One region of the Rhodococcus sp. NPDC055024 genome, then DNA from elsewhere that is predicted to be linked to it. Evidence: riboswitches for the same ligand, from Rfam matches in the RefSeq annotation. Region 1 holds a riboswitch; each other region holds the start of a gene.

Region 1 (7,535 bases):
CAGGAATCGTGAATACGCCGAGCATTCCGGCTCCGATCCCCAGAACCGTAACCAAAACCACCATGAATCCTGCGCCCGACGAGACTCCGAGCAGATACGGATCGGCAAGCGGATTACGGGTGACAGCCTGAGCAACAGCACCCGACATCGCCAAGGACGCACCCACCACCGCAGCCGTGAGGGCACGCGGTAGGCGAGAATCGATCACGATCGACTCCCGCGCCGCGGTCCACCATGTCTCGAAAGTCCCTGGAGCCAAACGGGCTCCGACTATCGCCCAGACGTCACCGACGGGAATGCGAACCGATCCCAAGGAGACGGCCAACCCCATAACGACGGCAAGCGCGACACAGAGCACAGCAAGCAAAGCTGTATAGCTTGAACGCGACCTGGTCACTGTGCCGGAACTACGCCCGGATGCAGGCCTGCCGCGATGGTCTGGGCCGAACGCACCAGACGCGGGCTCTCGAAAAAGTCGTCAAGAGGAATGACGACGAATCGATTCTGCTGGACGGCGGGAGTGGTGACCATGACGGGATGTGACTTCAGGAAGTCGATCTTCGCTTGGGCGTTCTCAGATCCGTAGTCCAGGACGACGATCGCCTGTGGCGCGCGCTCCCCCACAACCTCCCACGTGGTCTTGACATACGGACGCTCGCCCTCGGAGTAGATGTTCGTCGCTCCCGCGTAACCAGCGACGAGTTGCCCGACGCCCACCCCGCCGATCGTCGTCGGAACGTCCTTCCCTCCGTCATAGAAGAATGTCGGCACCGGCGGAGCATCTCCGACTGCCGCCTTCACCGCATCGAGCCCCTGCGTTACTTGATCAGTCACCTCGGCTGCTTGATCTTCGACGCCGAGAATCCGCCCCAATTGCGCATAGTCGTTTTCCAGCATCGAGATGTTCGGGAATCCTTGGCCGCAGTACTCGGAGAAGAGGAACGTGTTGATTCCGCGTTCGGCGAACAGGTCTCGCGAACGCCCTTCTTTCTCCTGAAACGCGCTGCTCATACCGCCGACGACAAAATCGGGGTCGAGGTCGAGAATCTGCTCGGCTGTCGGGTATTCCTTGGCCAGGTTGGTGATTTTCGCGAACTGTTCGGCAGTCTCCGGGGTGGGCGTGCTGTCGCCATATCCCATCCCGACGATACGGTCGCCGACGCCCATCTCGATGAGTACTTCGGTGACGTGATCGTTCATCGTGATGATCCGCTGCGGTGGCGAATCGAACGTCACCTCCCGATCGCAGTTCGTGACGGAAACTGGCTGTGCAAAGGATTCGGTGGTTGAAGAACCGCCAGCAGCTTCGCCTTTGGAACAACCTGCCGAAACCAAGGCGACCGCAACAAGAACGGCGGCGGCACGGGACGGGGAGAACTGAAGTGACACGGGGACCTCGTAAGGGCTCTGAGCCACGAATGAGAATCCGACAGACAACTCCGCCCGCACGCTGATCCTCGGCCAGAGCTCCTGCTGGACTTCCTTTTCGTAGACCACGACGAATGGATGTCGCACACCGCGCGGTGGGTAATCGGGCTTGCCAACGCTCGGTGACTACCGAGAATCGACCTACCGTTGCGGGTCAGCGCCGGATTCGGACCGGCTTCCCCCACACGCGTGGCTTGCAAGTGCTTCGAGCAGTATGCATGACGTTTCCGATTCAAGACCAAACGCCCACTACAGTCGATCTGGCCAGACGCCCCCACACACCGGAGTTGATACATGACACGCTGGGCCCAAACCGTCGTTGCCCGGAAATGGTGGGTACTGAGCCTCGCGGTTCTGATAGTTCTCATCAGTGGGGTGTGGGGACTCGGAGTGTTCGGCAAGCTCAGCCAGGGCGGATTCATCGATCCGGGCAGCGACTCCGCGAAGGTCGCCGACATCATCGAAGACAATCTCGGCCCACAGACCCCGGACATCATCGCGATCTATTCGCCCACGGGCGGTAAGACCCTGGACGACATCGGGCCGGCAGTGACGGCCGCGGTCGACCAGTTCAAAACGGAAGTGCCGACGGCGTCGGTGAAGTCGTATTGGGGAACGGACGCGGCGGCCAAGGCCAGTCTGCTCTCGAACGACGGATCCATGGGCGCCGTTGCGATCACGTTGGCACCGGACTCGGGAGTCACGCCGGCCACTTTCGCCGATCTCTTGCCCAAGCTCGAAGTCGAAGGCGCCGAGGCACAATTCGCGGGCAACACCGTCGTCGGCGTCGCATTCAACACCAAACTCGAGAAAGACCTGGTTGTTGCCGAGGCCATCGCCATTCCGATCACTCTGGTGCTGCTGGTCTTCATCTTCGGCGGCGTCGTCGCTGCCGCGGTTCCGGTGTTCGTGGGCGTACTCAGCGTCCTGAGCGCATTGGCGGTTCTCCGGATCCTCACCTTGATCACCGATGTGTCCTCATTCTCGATCAACGTCGCTTCTCTTCTCGGGTTGGGACTGGCGATCGACTACGGACTCTTCGTGGTCGGCCGGTTCCGTGAAGAACTGAATTCAGGCTCGGATCCGGGAGCTGCTGCCCAGCGAACAGTTCTGACGGCGGGTCGCACCGTCATGTTCTCGGGTCTACTGCTGATCTGTGCGTTCAGCGGCATGCTCGTTTTCCCCCAGGCCGTCATCCGGTCTCTGGGCTTCGGCGCGATCGCTGCGGTACTGAGCGCGGCCGTCCTGTCGCTGACTGCTGTGCCTGCGCTGCTTGCCATTCTGGGTCACCGCATCAATGCCCTGACGTGGCGCAAGGACGCGGCACAACGCGGCGAGGAACGCTCGCGCAAGTTCTGGGGCCGCGTCGTCACGTGGGTGATGAAGCGTCCGGTGGCGGTCTCGGTGACGATCGTCGCCGTGCTGCTCGTGATGGCCTCGCCTCTGCTCGGCGCCCGTCTGGGAGAGCTCTCGTACACCGCCTTGCCGGACAACGACCCCGCTCGCGTCGCGATGGATACATTGGTCAACGACTTCCCGCAGACCGGAAACGGCGCGACGATGATCCTGCAGGCCGAGGACGGGAACACTCTCACCCCGGCCGAAGGTGCAGCGATCGCCGAGTCCGCCGGTCAGGTCGAGGGCATCGGTCAGGCAACCGTGGTTGCGAGCACCAATCAACTCATCGCGGTTCAGGCGCTGTACAGCGAGGGCTCTACACCCCAATCACAGAGCGCCGCAGTCACGGATCTACGAGCGATCTCCGCTCCGGACGGAACGGTGCTGCTTGTCGGCGGCGGTCAAGCCATGGTCGACGACGGCAACAACGCCGTCCTGCACTGGCTACCGGTGATGATCCTCATCATGGTCGGATCCACCCTGATTCTGTTGTTCCTTGCATTCGGGTCGGTGGTCCTGCCCATCAAGGCGGTGCTGATGGCAGCCCTGAGCCTCGCGACCACCTTCGGCGTCCTCACCTTCGTCTTTCAGGACGGACACGGCGTCGAACTCCTCGGGGTCAGTCAAACTCCGCTGGAAGCGACGTTCGTCGTGCTCATCCTGGCGGTGGTCTTCGGATTGTCCACGGACTACGAGGTTTTCCTGATGTCCCGGATGGTCGAGGCCAAGAACGCGGGTGCGACGACAGAGGAAGCGGTCAAGTTCGGAACCGAGCGCACCGGCCGCATCGTGACGGCTGCCGCCTTACTCCTGATCGTGGTGACCGGGGCCTTCGCGATGTCCGGGCTGTCGGTGATGAAGTTCCTCGGCGTCGGCATGATCGTCGCACTGATCGTCGACGCGACCATCATCCGCATGTTGCTCGTGCCCTCGCTCGTGAAGTTGATGGGCGAAGCGAACTGGTGGGCTCCCGCATGGATGAAAAAGGTTCACGCGAAGGTCGGCATCGGCCACTGATTTCTGGCCACTGATCGCGCACTAGTGGATTTCCCTGATCGGGCAGTCGTCCTCGAGGATGACTGCCCGATCGTCTAAATCGCTCCGCAGGGCGATGTTCTCCGAAGCTGATTTCGTCAGACTTGGAGCATGACAATTTTCGAATGGATCCTTGCAATCCCCGCTCTTGCGCTTGCCGTCGCGTTCTTGTTCTCCGGAATCATCTCCGCGGGCATCGACTTCGACGCCGAGGACGGGGTCATGACGCATTGATGTTCGTTTCCCTCTAGCCGCTGATCTTACTTTGGAGTAAGTTACCGACTATGGCCACATACATCGTCACTGGCGGTACCGGATTTCTCGGACGAGCTGCACTGCCACTCCTGCTCGAGCGTGATCAAACTGCTCAGATCCATGTGCTGGTCAGAGCCGGTTCTGTCGCCAAACTCGAAGAACAGGTGTCGGCAATTCCCGGCGGCGATCGCGTGCATCCGCTCATTGGAGATCTGACCGAGCCTGGGCTGGGCATCGATTCTCCCCCACCTGCCGACCACGTCCTTCACCTCGGCGCGATCTACGACATCACCGCCGGAGACGAGCAGGCTTCGACGAATGTCGAGGGCACACGCTCCGTGGTCGACCTTGCTGCACAGCTGGGGGCCACTCTTCATCACGTGTCATCAGTCGCAGTTGCGGGCGACTACCCGCGAACCTTCAGCGAAACCGATTTCGATTGCGGTCAAGGCTTTCCCACGCCGTACCACCGGACCAAGTTCGAGGCCGAGAAAATCGTTCGGGAACGAGAAGGCCTCACCTGGCGTGTCTATCGGCCCTCTGCCGTGGTCGGTAACTCCGTCACCGGAGAGATGGACAAGATCGACGGTCCGTATTACTTGTTCCCAGGGCTGGCGCTACTCGCGAAACTACCTGCAGCACTCCCCGTCCCGATCCCCAACCTCGGCGCGACCAACGTGGTGCCCGTCGATTACGTGGCGGCCGCCCTCGTCGAATTGATGCATGTACCCGGCCATGACGGCGAAGCATTCCATCTCGTGAATCCGAAACCTCAACCGGTACGCGAAATCTATGCGGGACTCGCCAAGGCCGCCGGAGCGCCGCGGCCCGCACTCAGCCTGCCGGGCGTGATCGCCAAACCCTTCGTCTCGCCGTTGCCGATGGATTCGGCAGAATCGGCACGGAAGGTCTTCCTCGATCGAATCGGCATGCCTGCAGCATTACTCGACAACATGACGATGGCGCCGACATTCACCTCCGCGAGAACCGTTGCCGCCCTATCTGGATCGGGACTGGCGGTCCCCGAGTTCGGGTCGTATTCGACTGTGTTGTGGAAGTACTGGCGCGCAAACCTCGATCCCAATCGCGCACGTCGCAAGCATCCCGAAGGACCACTCGTCGGTCGGATAGTTCTGATCACCGGAGGCTCGTCCGGAATCGGCAAGGCATCTGCCATTGCCGCCGCTCAGAAAGGCGCCACCGTTCTCCTGATCGCGCGCCGCACCGACGAACTCGATGCCGCGGTACAGGAGATTCGATCAGCCGGGGGCAAGGCATTCGGTTATCCCTGCGACATCACGGACGACGAATCGGTCCAGCACACGATCAAAAGCATTCTGGCAGAACATGATCACGTGGACATGCTGGTCAACAACGCCGGCCGATCAATCCGACGCGGTATCTACCACTCCACAGATCGTTTCCACGACTACGAACGAACGATGGCCGTGAATTACTTCGGCGCTGTGCGATTGGTTCTGGCATTGTTGCCGACCATGCGTTCTCGGCGCTTCGGCCACATCGTGAACATCAGCAGCGCGGGAGTTCAGGCGGCGACGCCCCGATTCTCGGCCTACGTGGCGAGCAAAGCTGCTCTCGACGGTTTCTCGGACGTAGCCGCCTCCGAAACCCTGGCAGATGGAATCACTTTCACGACTATCCACATGCCGCTGGTCGAAACACCGATGATCGCTCCGACCGGCGAATACAACAACGGCCCGATCACCAGCCCGGAAAAAGCTGCGGCCATGGTGATCCGCGCGCTGATCGACCGCCCCAAACGCATCGACGTGCCACTGGGAACTTTGGGCGATCTGGGAACCCTGTTCGCACCGCACACCAAGGACCGGATTCTCAACCAGATGTACCAGGCCTTCCCCGATTCTCCGGCGGCAAAGGGTCAGGTAGACAAGGAAACTCCGCCAGACGTTCCGGCAACACCGACGCGTCAGCACCATTCACGTTCGCGCATCCGCAAACTCGGCCGACGCGCTGCCCGACTCGTGCCCGGGACACACTGGTGACCGGCCGTGCGACTTCGCCCCCGAGGGCATTCGCAAGAGGAACGGACAAGAGGAACGGGTCTGCGGGTTCAGTCGGCGAATCCTCACCGGGGTCACGCTGGCAAAGGCAATCAACCGCCAGCTGCACAGGGTTCCGTATCGGTGCCTGATCCCGGGACCACCAGACCAGACTCGTAGGCGATGACGACAGCGTGCGTTCGATTCTGAGCACCGAGCTTTGCCAGCACATTTCCAACGTGCGTCTTCACCGTCTCCAGGCTCACCACCAGAACCTGAGCAACATCCGAGTTGGACAGCCCGGTGGCCATCAACCGCAGTACCTCTTCCTCCTTTGCTGTCAGCGCTGCATTCGGGAACGCCTCGGCGGAAACCAATGGACGGGGCGTAACCATACGGCGTAGCGCGGCAGGGAACAGGATCACTTCGCCCGCCGCCACTACCCGTACTGCCGCTGCGATCTGCGGGACTGGGAGCCGCTTCAGCACGAAGCCACTCGCACCCGCACTGAGTGCGGCCGTGACGTAGCCATCGTTCTCGAAAGTGGTGATTACCAAGACTTTCGGCGGTTCGATGCACTCGGCCTGGAGGTGCCGGGTTGCCTCTATACCGTTGCGCAGCGGCATCCGCACGTCCATCAGCACCACATCCGGACGAAGTTGCCGCGAAAGCTCCACTGCTTCGATACCGTCGGAAGCCTCGCCGACGACCACAATCCCGGGCTGAGCTGCGAGCAGCATACGCAGGCCGCTGCGGGTGACGTCGTCGTCATCCGCAATCAGCAGGGTGACTGGCATGCTTGCAGGGTTGGAGGCGTCCTCACTCCAGTTGGCTTCGGTCATCGTGCCACCCGTACCGGCAACTGAACACTCAATCGCCAGCCCTGGGCTCCGTCCGGTCCAGCCTTGAACTCACCGTTCAAGAGTCGCACGCGCTCGGCCAGACCGCCCAGGCCGCGCCCTGATCTTCGAACTACGTCTTCCTTTCCCCCCGTCACTGCCCCGATGCTGTTGACCACTCTGAGCTCGACGCTCTCCGAGCCGACTGCCACCGTGATTTCGATCGGCCCGCTGTCCCCGTGCCGCAGAGCATTGGTCGTCCCCTCTTGCAGGATCCGGTACGCCGCGCGAGAGAGTGTCCCCTGGATCTGTGAAAAGTCACCCGACAGGTTCACCTCCACAACCGCCCCCGCATGCCGCAACCGATCAATTAACGCGGGCAAGTCCGACAGCGTCCGAGAAGGTACAGCCCCAGGCCTCTCCTCGCGAAGTACACCCAGTACGTAGTCGAGGTCCTCGAGCGCTGCCCGTGTCGACTCCTCGATGCTACGCATGGCGGCCCTCGCTGCGGCAGGATCGGAGGCAAGCACCTCGCCCGCCACCGCCGCCTGGATCGTGG
Region 2 (7,535 bases), on a different contig from region 1:
CACGGTCGCACTGTGCTCTTTGCGACGCACTACCTCGAAGAAGCCGATGTCTACGCCGACCGCATCATCCTGGTCCGGCAAGGCACCGTGGTCGCAGACGGGACCACAGCCGAGGTCAAGTCCATGGCGTCCGGACGGACCCTGCGTGCGACAGTCCCCGGCATCACAGACGAACTCCTGCGCGCGATTCCGAACTCGGACGCCGTCGAGGTGCGTGGCGAGTCACTGCTAGTGCACTCGGGTGACACCGACGCCGTTGCACGGTTCCTGTTGACCAACACGCAGGCTCGCGATCTCGAAATCGTCTCCCGCGGTCTCGAAGACGCCTTCATCGCACTCACGTCGAACAACTCCGAAGGACAGAAGTGATGACCACTGCAACCGAACCGAACACCTACGGGGCCGAGCGAACCGTCGTACCTCTCGGCGGATTCAACACGACGCTTCTGCGACTGGAATTCCGTCGTCTGACCCGCAATCGGCGCACGATGATCTTCACGCTCGTCATGCCGGTTGTCTTCTTCCTCGTCTTCGGGCTCGGTCAAGGCGACGACGATCACGGGATCGGGCATGGCAATGTCGCCGCGTACATCATGATCAGCATGGCGCTGTACGGCGCGATGCTGGCCACTACCAGCGGCGGAGCGATGGTCTCGATCGAACGGGCGTCGGGATGGAGCCGGCAACTTCGGCTGACTCCCCTGACGCCAGTCGCCTACATCGCCGTCAAACTGATCATGGCAATGCTGCTCGGGCTCGTCTCGATTCTCGTGGTTTACGCCGTCGGCTCGTTCACCTCCGCGCAGATGGACGGATCACTGTGGTTCACAACGGCATTGATCGCCTGGCTGGGATCGTCGATCTTCGCGGCATTCGGCCTGTTCATGGGGTATCTGCTGCCCAGCGAGAACGTCATGCAGTTGCTCGGGCCAGGGCTGGCCCTGCTCGCCTTCGGCGGCGGACTCTTCGTGCCGCTCGAAGACGGTTCGGTATGGGCGAGCATCGCACAGTTCACACCGATGTTCGGCATCAACGCCCTCGCCCACGCACCGCTGACGGGCAATAGCATTCATTGGACCTGGATCGTCAATATCCTGGTGTGGTTCGCCATCTTCGCCGGCGGAGCGATCTGGCGGTTCCAACGAGATACGGAGCGTGTGTAGTTGCCGGAAACGACTGACCGAAACGATTCCGTCGCATTGCCGCGACGGAATCGTTTCGGCGTTCTCTTCGCGGCGGTCTGGATGGTGTTTCTCGGCGGACCGCTGATCGAGGGATGGAATCTGCGCGACGAACTGCGCGGCTGGACAGGGATTCTCGCGACGATCGCCTTCAGTGCGCTCTACCTCTACACCTTCGCCACCACGCAGCAGCGGCGACGAATGACGATGACTCGGCCGACGATTCGCGAAGCTGCACTGGCTCTGGCCGCCTTGACCGCGCTGGCCGCTGCGATGATCGTCAGCGTCGGGCCGACGGGATTGGCGGCCGCACCGTATCTCGCGGTGACAGCGGTGACGCTGCTCCCGACCGTCGCGGGCGGCATTCTCGCCTTGGTGTTCGCGGCCTCCGTGGAGATAGTGAGCCTCTCGTCAGGGTGGGGAAATTACTCCGGCCTCTCACTCGGTGTCTGCGCGGCCGCATTTGCGACGTGGGGCATCATGTCCCTCATCAGCCGTAACTTCGCCATGCTCCATGAACGTGAAGAGCAGGAGCAGCGGGCGATCGCGGAGGAGCGAACGAGGATGGCGCGCGATCTGCACGACATACTCGGGCACTCACTGACCGTCATCACGATCAAAGCCGAATTGGCCAACCGCTTACTGGACGTGGACATCGAACGTGCGCGCAGCGAACTCGACGACCTCGAAAGACTCTCTCGCGACGCGTTGGCAGACGTCCGCTCGGCAGTCGAAGGATTTCGTGGGATTTCGCTGCCCGTCGAGATAGCCCGTGCGCGAGAGGCATTGCGTGCGGCAGGGATCGACGACGAGGTGCCGAGCAGTACCGACATGGTTCCTACGCGCCTTCGTGAACTCTTTGCATGGACGATCCGTGAGGGCGTGACCAATGTGGTTCGGCACAGCGGGGCAACACACTGCCGGATCACGGTCGACGAGAAAAGCGCGACTGTCGTCGACGACGGACACGGGGCCGGGTCGGCGTCTTCCGGCAACGGTCTGATCGGATTGCGAGAGCGAGCCGGTGCGTCGGGCGCACGAGTGATCATCACTCATCCCCAGCCGCAGGGGTTTGCACTTCAGGTAGTCGAACAGGAGAAAGTGTGAGCAACCAGGGCGAGCGGGCATCCATACGGCTGCTCTTGGCGGACGACCAGGCACTCGTGCGAGGAGCGCTGGCCGCGCTGCTCGATCTGGAATCCGACCTGTCCGTGGTGGCCGAGGTCGGCCGCGGTGACGAGGTAGTGGCCGCCGTTCTCGAGCACCGCCCGGATGTCGCACTTCTCGATGTCGAGATGCCTGGCATGGACGGGATTGCCGCGACGGCAGCCCTTCGCGAGGCAGCACCCGACACTCGAGTCCTGATCGTCACCACGTTCGGACGTCCCGGATTTCTTCGCAAAGCCCTGCACGCCGGGGCCGGCGGGTTCGTCGTCAAGGACACGCCCGCCAGGCAGCTTGCCGACGCCGTCAGACGTGTCCACGCCGGATTGCGCGTCGTCGATCCCACCCTTGCGGCCGACAGCCTCGTCAGCGGCGAGTCGCCCCTGACAGAACGTGAGACCCAAGTTCTCCGGGCCGCGCACGACGGCGCGCCCGTGGCAGCCATCGCGGCGGAACTCTTCCTCTCCCCCGGAACGGTTCGAAATCACCTGTCGGCCGCGATGGGTAAAACCGGCGCCACGACACGTGCCGAAGCCGTCAGAATCGCCGAGTCGAACGGCTGGCTCTGATCAGGACGGGCGAGAACCCGCTTCCCGGCAAATAGTTCGCCGCTCGTTCATTGATGGCAATTTGTCCAGATCACTCAAAGTAGGGACCTTATACCCTAGGGATTTGCCCGGAAAACTACCCGGTCACGCAAGTCCGAAACAGCTAATCGTTCGATAACTGGCTATGATGCAGTTAATTGAATTGACGGAGCCTGTGTAACGGGGAAGGGGCGTCTCATGTCGAACCAGTTCAACGATCGATTGAACTCGCTGTTCGAGACTGCCGACTTTCACGTCACCAATGCGATGGTCGTTCGCGGCATGACCGAGTTCGGTTGCCGCATCTCGACTCCGTATCTGTCACAACTGCGCACCGGCGTCCGAACCAATCCGTCACCGGAAGTGGTTGCCGCCCTCGCGCACTTCTTCAACGTCCATCCGGACTACTTCTACGCCCCGTCCGACCACACTCCGCCCGCCATCTCCGGTGGCGAAGCTGACCTTTCTCTACTCGAACAGTTGCACAACGTGCGCCTGCGAAACCTCACCTCGCGAGTCGTCGACCTCTCACCGTCGTCGCAGGATCTGCTCGTGGAAATGGCGGAAAATCTGCGCTCCTCGGAGAATCTTCCGCGCGTACCACCGGACTCGAATTCCTACATGTCACGCGCCTAGTGCTTCGTCGACTCTCCTTGACTGCTCAGGGAGGGTTGGCCTTATGCTGGTCGATGCAGCTGGTTCGCCCGGCACGGTCATGAGGAGCCCCGAAGACCGTTCCCGGCGTCGAAGCCCCGTCAGCGCAAGCTGTCGGAGTGAGAGGGAACCCGGTGAAAATCCGGGACTGTCCCGCAGCGGTAAGCAGGAACGACCGCCGTTTATGTGCACTGGGCATCCGCCTGGGAAGCGACGGCCAGTAGGTTCGATCCAACTCGATCGAGTGCCCGCGAGTCCGAAGACCTGCCGACTGTGTCGGGCACGCCGTGCCCGACGGTCCACCGCCTCGTGGAATGGGCGTGTAGATCTCCATCGGACCTCGTGTGCGGTGCGGGCAGTGCTGCCTGCCGAAACTCGAGGTCTCGTGAGGTGTACCCGTCTGCCGGCAGTGGCCATCAATGCATTGGCAATCTGGAGAAACTCCGTGACAACGACATTCACTTCGACCGTGCTGGGCTCACCGCGCATCGGTCCTCATCGAGAACTCAAGCGGGCAACCGAAAGCTACTGGGCGGGGCGCATCGACGCCGACGCCTTGCAGAGCGTGGCCCGTGACCTCCGTCGGCAGGGCTTGGCCGACCTCCGTGACCTGGGCCTCGACTCAATCCCGGTCAACACCTTCTCCTTCTACGACCAGATGCTCGACACCGCAGTTCTTCTCGGCGCACTACCCGATCGCGTCGCGCCCGTCACCGATCCGTTGGACCGCTACTTTGCAGCTGCCCGTGGGACGGACACCATTGCGCCGCTGGAAATGACGAAGTGGTTCGACACCAACTACCACTACCTGGTGCCGGAGATCTCACCGTCCACCACTTTCGAACTCGACCCGTCCAAGGTCTTGTCCGAACTGGCAGAAGCGCTTTCCGACGGCATTGCGGCCCGCCCGGTCGTCATCGGACCGGTTACCTTCCTGCTGCTCTCGAAGGCTGTCGGCACAGACGAGCCGCTGCTCTCGCGGCTCGACGAACTACTCCCTCTCTATGCGGACCTACTCGGCCGGCTCGCGAAGGCCGGTGCAGGGTGGGTCCAGCTCGACGAACCGGCACTCGTGGGCGATCGCACCGACGAGGAGATCGAAGCGGCACGCGCTGCGTACGAACAGCTTTCGGCGCTTTCGGAGCGACCGTCGATTCTGTTGGCGTCGTACTTCGGTTCGCTGCGTGACGCGTTGCCCGCACTTGCTTCGACCGGCGTCGAAGGATTTGCCGTCGACCTGGTGGCCGGTCAGGATTCGATCGGCTCCGTACCTGAACTCGCCCGCAAACTGGTCGTCGCCGGAGTGGTCGACGGACGAAACATCTGGCGGTCGGATCTGGACTCGGCACTGAGCACATTGGGCGCTCTGCTGGGAAGCGTCGATACGCTTGCCGTCTCGACGTCGTGCTCTCTGCTGCACGTTCCGTACACGCTCGACGCGGAAGCCGGGGTCGACAAGGCACTGCGCTCGTGGCTCGCGTTCGGAACCGAGAAAGTCAAGGAAGTAGTCACTCTCGCAACTGCTCTCACACAGGGTCGGGAATCGGTGGAGGACGAGTTCGCTCTGGCGCGAGCGGCCGCCTCGACCCGCAAGGACGATCGCAGACTCAACGACGCGAGTGTTCGAGGCCGTCTCGACGCCGTTCTGAACTCGGCAACTGGTCGAGCACCCGCCGCCGAACGCCGTGCGGCCCAGGACGAGTTGCTCTCTCTTCCGCCGCTCCCCACGACAACCATCGGCTCGTACCCGCAAACGTCGAAGATCCGCATCGCTCGCGCGGCGCTGCGCAAGGGCGAGATCGACGAAGCCGAGTACGTCAACCGTATGCGCGCCGAGATCGCCGAAGTTGTTGCGCTCCAAGAAAAGCTGGATCTCGACGTACTTGTTCACGGTGAGCCGGAACGCAACGACATGGTCCAGTACTTCGCGGAGCAGTTGGACGGGTTCTTCGCCACCGCCAACGGGTGGGTCCAGTCGTACGGCACCCGCTGCGTGCGTCCGCCGATTCTGTACGGCGACGTCTCGCGTCCGAAGCAGATGACCGTCGACTGGATCACGTACGCACAATCGATGACCGACAAGCCGGTCAAGGGCATGCTCACCGGGCCCGTCACCATCCTTGCCTGGTCCTTCGTCCGCGACGACCAACCGCCTGCCGACTCGGCAAATCAAGTCGCACTGGCCATTCGAGACGAGACGGTCGATCTGCAGGCCGCCGGTATCGGAATCATCCAGGTCGACGAACCCGCACTGCGTGAGCTACTCCCACTGCGTGCGGCAGACCAGCCCGCCTATCTGGACTGGTCCGTCGGCGCTTTCCGGTTGGCCACCTCGGGCGTCGCAGATTCCACCGCCATCCACACGCACCTGTGCTATTCCGAGTTCGGAGCGGTGATCGGTGCCATTGCCGGTCTCGACGCGGACGTCACGTCCATCGAGGCGGCTCGATCACACATGGAGGTGCTCGACGATCTCAGTTCGGTCGGGTTCGACCTCGGCGTCGGCCCGGGCGTCTACGACATCCACTCACCGCGTGTGCCGAGCGTCGACGAGATCGCCGAGTCGCTGCGCGAAGCACTCAAAGCCGTTCCGGTCGAACGATTGTGGGTCAATCCGGACTGCGGTTTGAAGACCCGCGGACCGGTCGAGGTCGAAGCGTCGCTGCGTAACCTCGTCGAAGCCGCGAAGTTGGTCCGAGCGGAGCTTTAGGGGCAAAGCCCTTGTGCGCCTTTTCGGTAGTGGGCACTACCAAAAAGGCGCACGGGGGTCAGCTCAACCACGTATTGCCGAAGAGCAGAATTCCGTCCGCACTCGGCGTCACTCCGTGCACGTTCTCGCGCCACGGAATGAAGACCTTGCCGGAGTTGACCACAGCCATCGGCGCCGTCTCGTTGACTACTGTCTGGATGTCGTCGATGACGGCTCGACGCTCTTCCTCCCCCGACGCCGTCTGCAGTTTGCCGAGCAACTCGTCCATCCGAGCGTTCTTGTAGCCGAGGATATTCGACGGCGACTCACTGAACAGATTGCCGTACATACGCACGAACGGTGACTCTTCGAGAACGTTGAACGCGAAGTAGGACACGTCGTAGTCGTGCTTGGCATACAGCATGGAGATCAGATCGTTGATGCTGGTTGCGTAGGTGATGTCGACCGTGAAACCCACTGCCTGCAAGAGCGACTGAAACGTCAGCGCGCTGCGTTGCGTCGCCGGGTCGTTCATTCCGACGTAGGTCAGTTTTCCGTCGTAACCGTCGGCCTTCGCCTCGGCCAGATACTTCTTCGCAGCCTCGGGATCGAAACCGTTTCCCGCCACCGAACCGTGCCATTGCGACCACGACGCGAACATGTCAGTGCCAGGTTCACCGAAGCCGCCTTGAACCCGCTCGTTGAACGTATTCGGATCCACCGCAGCGACGATCGCCTTTCGCACACGCTCGTCCTTCGCCGCCCGATCGTCGCGCTGATTGATCGCCAGCACTCCGGCCATGCTGGCCGAGTACACAAATCCCGGATCGCCGGCTTCGAAAGCCTCGTGAATGAAATCGGGAGACTTCAGATAGGCAACCTGAATTCCGTCGGTGTGTAGGCCCTCCAGTTTGCTCTTCTCGTTGACAATTGCCGGGAAGCGCAACTTCTCGAGATACGGCGCCCCGTCCCAGTACGTTGTACGGGCAGCGAGCACCAATTCGTCTTGGGAAGCGAACTTCTCGACGGTGAACGGGCCTGCCCCGACCGGGACGAAAGTGCCGGTTGCCATCGACGAGGGTGCGACGATCATGCCGGGACCAGTGGTGAACATGATCGGGAACTCGTCCCACGGCTGCGCCAAGGTGAAGACGACCGTACTCGGATCCGGTGAATTCATCTCGCGCACAGCGGTCTTCCACACCAGCGCGTGAGTTCCCTTCTTCTGCAGATAGTGATCGATGCTCCACAACACTGCTG
Region 3 (7,535 bases), on a different contig from region 1:
CGCTTCGACGCGGTTGTCGCTGGAATGGCGACGCTGACCTGGACGCGTCGGCACGCGATCGACGTAAGGGCCGTAGCCGACGAGGTCGGTGGCCAACGAAAGCTCATGCGCCACTTCAGGTGTGGTCCAGGCGGTATCGCCCGGCCCGAGTCCGACCACGACCACCTCGCCGCGAGACTCGGTTGCCGGTCGAGGGTTGTTCGACGGGCTCGGAACGATGGCGATCGAGAAGTACGGAACTCCGTCCGGGTCGACGTCGGCAGCGGATTCGACGCGTTGACGTGTGGTGCTCGCACGCTCGACGTAATGGGCTTCACCCAGGCGGCCGGAATCCTCGAGCGATTGCAGGACCGGCGGGAACGTGCGTCCGAGCTTGAGGATGGCGGCGGCGTCGGTTTCCTTGAGCCGTCTGGTCAGCTCGGCCTGCGGCAACGTGCCGGGCAGGATCGTCAGGATTTCTTCACCCTCGACCAGCGGCTTTCCGAGTGCAGCCGATGCCGCGCTGACGGAGGTGACACCGGGAATCACCTCGGCGTCGAAGCGATCGGCCAGCCTCTTGTGCATGTGCATGTAGGAGCTGTAGAAGAGCGGATCGCCGGCAGCGAGCAACGCGACGGTTCGACCGGCCTCGAGGTGAACTGCCAACCGCTCGGCAGCCGCTTCGTAGAACTCGTCCATCGCGCCCTGATATCCGCCGGGATGATCAACGGTCTCGGTGGTGACGGGGTAGACGAGATGCTCTTCGATCTGCCCTTCACGCATGTACGGCGCTGCAACGCCGCGGGAGATGCTTTTGCCGTGCCGCGCAGAGTGGAACGCGACCACGTCTGCCTCGCCGATGACGCGGGCGGCCTTGACAGTCACCAATTCGGGATCACCGGGGCCGATTCCGACACCCCAGAGCTTGCCTGCGCTCATTCGACTTCGCTCGCAATCGCATTGACGACCGCCGCAGTGATCGCGCTTCCGCCGCGTCGGCCGCGGAGCACGAGATGATCGATTCCGCTGGCGTGTTCGATGAGAGCTTCCTTCGACTCGGCAGCGCCGATGAAGCCGACCGGACCTCCGACGATCGCGGCGGGACGGGGCGCTCCGGCTTCGATGAGATTCAGGAGATGGAACAGTGCGGTGGGTGCGTTTCCGATCGCGACAACAGCGCCCTCGAGCTTGGCTCCCCACAGTTCGAGGGCAGCGGCCGAGCGAGTGTTGTCGATGGTGGACGCCAGCACGGGAACCCGAGGATCGCCGAGGGTGCAGATGACGTCGTTGCCGGCGGGCAGGCGCTTGCGCGTGATGCCGGCCGCCACCATCTGGGCGTCGCAGAAGATCGGCGCGCCGTCGCGCAGAGCGGCACGCGCGGCAGAGACGACTCCGGGAGTGAAGGCGACGTCGTCGACGAGATCGACCTGGCCACTTGCGTGAATCATGCGAACTACAGCTTGCGAGACATCCGCCGGGAAACGGCTCAGGTCGGCTTCGGCCCGAATGGTGGCAAAGGACTGGCGATAGATTTCCGCGCCGTCACGGATGTACTCGATCATGTGCCACACGATAGAGGCATCACCGATTGGCCGGATTCACCCGGTAACCGTCACCCGTCGCAACCACATCCGCTACGTCCCCGCGGGGACGTCCGCAACTGCGCTCGCACCCGGCCCAGTGCTGCCGTCCGACGACGGGTAGCTCTGCTTGCTCGACGGCGTTGATCGCGTCGGTGCGCACGTCGGCGAGTGACTTCTCGCATCCCGGACTTCCGGTGCACGCGGTGACGTCGAGCCACGGCGAGTTCTCGTCGAAGATCAGTCCCATGGGGGCAAGCACTCGGACTACCTGTTCGGCCGCCCATTCTTCGAGGTCGAAGATGTGCACCGATCGCCACGGCGTCACGACGACAGGCTTGTCGACGGCGGCGAGGAACTCGGCCAGCCGAGCGTCGAGCAGCCCGAACCGCAGGCCGCCGCCCAGGGCGACCGTTCCGTCTCGCTGCTCGAGCCACCCGATGGTGGGCCGTGCATCCGGCGTGAGATCCGCCTCGCCGATGGACTCGGCGCTCAGGCCCAACTGCTCGAGGGTGCGCTCGATTCCGTCCGGAACCTCAGCCAGCCGCCAGTGCTTGTCGCGAACCTCGAGGAACGATCGAGCCGCCTCGAGGAGCAACCCGACGGCGTCATCTGCATGTACGCGGTGAGTGGTGTGGTGACCGGCGAGCACCAGGGAATGCTCGGTGGCGCTGTGCGCATGGAGTCCGAAATCGCCTCGCAGCCCAGTGATGTCTCCGCGTCCGTCGTCAAGGGTGAACAGCGTTCGCCCCGGCAGATCCGCCAATGCCTGATCCGCTTGGATGGCCGAATCGAGACGGTGGACCAGTTCACGAATGTCGGCGACGCCCCCGATACGGCCGGACAGTGGGGACGCGAGAATGTTGCGTACTCGCTCGTGCGTCGCGGACGGCAGCAGACCCGCCGACGCGATACGCGCCGCGAAGGCTTCGGGATCCGAGACCGAGCGCAACTGAACGTTGCCCCGCGAGGTGAGTTCCATCTGACCGTTACCCAGATCGCGCGCCGCGTCGGCAAGCGTCTGCAATTGGGCCGGGGTGAGGAGACCGCCGGGGAGGCGCACGCGTGCCAGTGCGCCGTCGGCGGCGTGGTGAACTTGCAGTGCACCCGGGCACGCGTCTGGCTGTGAACGGTCCGTGGGCATGGCTCCAGGGTACGACCTGTCATGAGTGCCTTCTGCGGACCGGTAGCATCACCACCACCAGTGACGGCAGTTGAGGAAACCGGTGAAAGTCCGGTGCGGTCGCGCCACTGTGAGTGTTCTTTCGAACGGAATGTGTTTCCGCTCGGAAACACGAGTCAGACCCTCAACCGCCGTCGATGACAGATCTGTGCCACGGGGCGCGAAACCCCAGGAAGGCTTCACCCGTGATTCTTCTGCTCTCCACGTCCGACACCGATCTGCTGAGCGCCCGCGCCAGCCAGGAAGCCGGCGACGGAGTTTCCTACCGCTGGGCCAACCCTTCCCGCTTGCTCGTTTCGGAAGACTTGCCGCCGCTGCTCGACGGCGTCGATCTCGTGATCGTTCGTATCCTCGGCAGCCGTCGCAGTTGGGAGGACGGCCTGGACATGGTCCTCGCCTCCGGACTCCCTGTCGTCGTGCTCGGCGGCGAGCACGCACCGGACGCCGACCTCATGGAGTGCTCGACGGTCTCCGCCGGCGTCGCTGCCGAGGCCCACAATTACCTGGCCGAGGGCGGCGCGCAGAATCTGGCACAGCTGCACCACTTCCTGTCCGACACCGTCCTGCTCACCGGCCACGGGTTCGAACCGCCGGCCCACCTGCCTTCCTGGGGAATCGCGGATTTCGCGCCCGATCTCGACTCGGCGACCGGTCCCGTCATCGCCGTTCTGTACTACCGCGCTCAGCACCTGGCCGGAAACACCCGGTACATCCAGGCGTTGTGTGACGCCGTCGCCGAGGCTGGTGGCACAGCGCTCCCGATCTACTGCGCATCACTACGAACCGCAGAAGCCGAACTTCTGACCACTCTCCGCCGCGCCGACGCCATGGTCGTGACAGTTCTTGCTGCCGGTGGCACCAAGCCCGCGACGGCGTCCGCCGGTGGCGACGACGAAGCCTGGGATGTTGCCGCACTCGCTGCTCTCGACGTCCCGATCCTGCAGGGTCTGTGCCTGACCAGTAGCCGCGCCACCTGGGACGAGAACGACGACGGACTGTCTCCTCTCGACGTCGCGACCCAGGTCGCGGTGCCGGAGTTCGACGGTCGCATCATCACCGTCCCGTTCTCCTTCAAGGAAATCGACTCCGACGGACTGTCCACGTACGTCCCTGACGTCGAGCGCGCTGCACGTGTCGCCGGGATCGCGGTCCGTCACGGCAAGCTGCGCCACATACCCACCACCGAGCGTCGCGTTGCCCTGATGCTCTCGGCGTACCCGACCAAGCACGCCCGCATCGGCAACGCCGTCGGTCTCGATACTCCGGCGAGCGCAATCGACCTGCTCACTGAAATGCGTTCTGCCGGTTACGACCTCGGTCCGGTCGACGGTCCGGACGCAGTTCCCGGCCTGGCGGCGAAGGACGGCGACGCGCTGATCCATGCCCTGATCGCGGCCGGCGGCCAGGATCCCGACTGGCTCACTGCCGAGCAGCTCGAGGGAAATCCGATCCGAATCTCGGCAGCAAAGTACCGCGAATGGTTCGCCACGTTGCCCGAAGAGCTGCGCAGCGGCGTCGAAGAGCATTGGGGCACAGCGCCCGGCGAGCTGTACGTCGATCGCTCGCAGGATCCGGACGGCGAAATCGTCATCGCGGCACTGCGATTCAACAACGTCGTGCTCATGGTCCAGCCGCCCCGGGGATTCGGCGAAAAGCCCGTCGCGATCTACCACGACCCGGATCTGCCGCCGAGCCATCACTACCTCGCGGCCTACCGCTGGATCGCGGCGACGCCTGATGCAGGTGGATTCGGTGCCGACGCGGTTGTGCACCTGGGCAAGCACGGCAACCTCGAATGGTTGCCGGGCAAGACGCTCGGCATGTCCAGCAACTGCGGCACCGACGCAGCCCTGGGCGACCTGCCGCTGATCTACCCGTTCCTGGTCAACGACCCGGGTGAAGGAACACAGGCAAAGCGTCGTGCCCACGCGACGCTCGTCGATCACCTGATCCCGCCGATGGCCCGCGCGGAAAGCTACGGCGACATCTCCCGTCTCGAGCAACTGCTCGACGAGCACTCCAACATCTCCGCACTGGACCCGTCCAAGCTGCCGGCCATTCGCCAGCAGATCTGGACGCTGATGCGGGCAGCCAAGATGGACCACGACCTCGGCCTCGCGGAGCGTCCCGAAGAAGACGTCTTCGACGACATGCTCCTGCACGTCGACGGTTGGCTGTGCGAGATCAAGGACGTCCAGATCCGCGACGGCCTGCATATTCTCGGCCGTGCACCAGAGGGCGACGCCGAAATCGAACTGGTACTCGCGATGCTGCGTGCCCGTCAGATGTGGGGCGGCGAACAGAGCGTCCCCGGTCTGCGTGAGGCCCTCGGGCTCAGCGAAGACGGCGACGAGTCCCGCAACCGTGTCGACGACATCGAGGAAAAGGCGCACGCTCTGGTTCGCGGCATGTACGACGCCGACTGGAACCCAGCCGCTGCAGAACAACTCAGCGACGACGAGACCGTCGTGAAGATCCTTCAGTTCGCCGCCACCGAAGTGGTTCCGCGTCTGCGGCAGACGAACAACGAGATCAAACAGGTCCTGCATGCGCTCGACGGCGGTTTCATCGCCGCCGGTCCGAGCGGCTCGCCGCTGCGCGGCCTGATCAACGTTCTCCCCACCGGTCGTAACTTCTACTCGGTCGACCCCAAGGCAGTTCCCTCACGTCTGGCATGGGAAACCGGTCAGGCGATGGCCGAGTCGCTCGCCGCTCGCTATCTCGCCGATCACGGCGAGTACCCGCGCTCGGTGGGTCTGTCCGTGTGGGGCACCGCCGCCATGCGTACCTCCGGCGACGACATCGCCGAAGTGTTTGCGCTCCTCGGTGTTCGCCCCGTCTGGGACGAAGCAAGCCGACGCGTCGTCAACCTCGAAGTCATCGATCTCGAAGAACTGGGCCGACCGCGCATCGACGTCACCGTCCGCATCTCCGGATTCTTCCGTGATGCGTTCCCGCATGTGCTCGCATTGCTCGACGACGCCGTTCAGTTGGTGGCGGCGCTGGACGAGACGGACGAGCAGAACTACGTGCGCGCTCACGCGCAGGCCGACCTTGCCGAGCACGGCGACGCCAGGCGTGCGACCACCCGTATCTTCGGTTCGAAGCCCGGAACCTACGGCGCCGGCCTGCTGCAACTGATCGACTCCAAGACCTGGCGCGGTGACGACGACCTCGCCGAGGTGTACACCAACTGGGGCGGCTTCGCGTACGGCCGTGGGCTCGACGGAATCCCGGCAGCCGACGACATGCGCAGCGCATACCGTCGAATCAACGTGGCGGCCAAGAACACCGACACGCGTGAGCACGACATCGCCGATTCGGACGACTACTTCCAGTACCACGGCGGCATGGTTGCCACCGTGCGCGCGCTGACCGGAAAGTCACCCGAGGCGTACATCGGGGACAGCACTCGCCCGGAATCGGTTCGTACACGCACACTTTCGGAAGAGACCGCCCGTGTCTTCCGGGCGCGCGTGATCAATCCCCGCTGGCTCGACGCCATGCGCCGCCATGGGTACAAGGGTGCATTCGAGATGGCGGCGACGGTCGACTACCTCTTCGGCTACGACGCCACCACCAACGTGGTGGCCGACTGGATGTACGAGAAGCTCGCCGAGACCTACGTTCTGGACGAACAGAACCAGAAGTTCATGACCCAGTCGAACCCGTGGGCCCTGCACGGAATCGCCGAGCGACTCCTCGAAGCTGCAGAGCGCAACATGTGGGAGCACCCCGAGCAGAAGACACTCGACGGTTTGCGTCAGGTGTACCTCGAAACCGAAGGCGAACTCGAGGGGGAGTAGATCTCGAAGATCACCGTAGGTCCGGGCGCTGAAGTATGTCAGCGTCCGGACTTGATGATCTGCGCGATGTTCCGCTCCGCCAGAGCGGTGATTGTCAGTGAGGGATTGACAGTGCCGGTACTTCCCGGAATTGCGGCGCCGTCCATCACGTAGAGGCCGTCGTAGCCCCTGACTCGCCCGTAGCTGTCGGTGGCCTTGCCCAGCACCGCACCGCCGAGGGGATGTGCGGTGAACGAGGAATTGACGTCTTTCGCGAATGGCAACGCGGACGGCAGGGTGGTCCCGGCGAACGCCATCTTGTTTTGAACGGCGCGCAGGGCCTCGACGGTGGCGTCGTTGCCGTTCTTCGGCCAGTTCAACACCACCCGATCGTTGCCGCCGTCGTAAGCGAAGTCGGCGCGCTGTGAGTCGAGAGTCATACCCAAGGTTCCGAGCATGCCGATGTTCACGGGCAAGCCGGGAACGTACCAATTCTCCAGGGAGAGTGGCATTCCTGACTCGTCCACGATGCGCGACGCGGACGGCGCGGCCTGCGCGTTGCCGTCGCTGAAGCCGAACGAGCGCACCATTCCGGCGTCGCCGTTGGTTCCCCAGCCCTTGCCGATGTGTTCGTTGAGGTTCGGCAGCGCGCCGGTCGCCTGGGCGCGGACCAACAGTTCGGACGTGCCGATGGAGCCGGCGCCGAGGAACAACCGGTCACACGTGAGAGTCTTGCGCGCCAGAACGCCGCCCGTCGGATCCGTGGATTCGACGTCGACGACGTAACGTCCATCGCGTTCGCGACTGATTGCGAGCACCTGATGTCCGTAACACACGGTGGCTCGTCCGGTGGCTTCGGCGGCAGGAATGTAGTTCTGCGTGAGGTCGAACTTCGCCCCGTTGGAGTTGCCCATGTTGCTGTCACCAGCGGTGGCCGACGCTCGGATTCGGCCGGCGAGTTCTGCGCGAACGACGTCCCAGTTCCAGATCCCGTCGATCCGCTGCGGA

What was found. A riboswitch is a leader RNA that binds a small molecule or an ion and turns the genes downstream of it on or off. The one in region 1 is predicted to bind cobalamin.
Region 2: linked by a shared signal. The riboswitch ahead of metE (5-methyltetrahydropteroyltriglutamate--homocysteine S-methyltransferase) and the one ahead of ACWF6P_RS13795 (ABC transporter substrate-binding protein) in region 1 are both predicted to bind cobalamin.
Region 3: linked by a shared signal. The riboswitch ahead of cobN (cobaltochelatase subunit CobN) and the one ahead of ACWF6P_RS13795 (ABC transporter substrate-binding protein) in region 1 are both predicted to bind cobalamin.

What each region holds. Positions count from the first base shown of each region.
Region 1 covers NZ_JBSGVT010000005.1:199,692-207,226, forward strand. The annotation lists gene ACWF6P_RS13790 (FecCD family ABC transporter permease) at 1-397, opposite strand, end outside; gene ACWF6P_RS13795 (ABC transporter substrate-binding protein) at 394-1,389, opposite strand; cobalamin riboswitch at 1,506-1,653, opposite strand; gene ACWF6P_RS13800 (MMPL family transporter) at 1,723-3,843, shown strand; gene ACWF6P_RS13805 (hypothetical protein) at 3,973-4,095, shown strand; gene ACWF6P_RS13810 (SDR family oxidoreductase) at 4,146-6,140, shown strand; gene ACWF6P_RS13815 (response regulator) at 6,251-6,979, opposite strand; gene ACWF6P_RS13820 (sensor histidine kinase) at 6,976-7,535, opposite strand, start outside.
Region 2 covers NZ_JBSGVT010000007.1:104,234-111,768, reverse strand. The annotation lists gene ACWF6P_RS16465 (ABC transporter ATP-binding protein) at 1-369, shown strand, start outside; gene ACWF6P_RS16460 (ABC transporter permease) at 369-1,163, shown strand; gene ACWF6P_RS16455 (sensor histidine kinase) at 1,164-2,288, shown strand; gene ACWF6P_RS16450 (response regulator transcription factor) at 2,285-2,914, shown strand; gene ACWF6P_RS16445 (helix-turn-helix domain-containing protein) at 3,131-3,568, shown strand; cobalamin riboswitch at 3,664-3,872, shown strand; gene metE (5-methyltetrahydropteroyltriglutamate--homocysteine S-methyltransferase) at 4,032-6,296, shown strand; gene ACWF6P_RS16435 (ABC transporter substrate-binding protein) at 6,355-7,535, opposite strand, start outside.
Region 3 covers NZ_JBSGVT010000003.1:133,099-140,633, forward strand. The annotation lists gene cobJ (precorrin-3B C(17)-methyltransferase) at 1-918, opposite strand, end outside; gene ACWF6P_RS09530 (precorrin-8X methylmutase) at 915-1,541, opposite strand; gene cobG (precorrin-3B synthase) at 1,561-2,703, opposite strand; cobalamin riboswitch at 2,755-2,888, shown strand; gene cobN (cobaltochelatase subunit CobN) at 2,928-6,548, shown strand; gene ACWF6P_RS09545 (GMC oxidoreductase) at 6,587-7,535, opposite strand, start outside.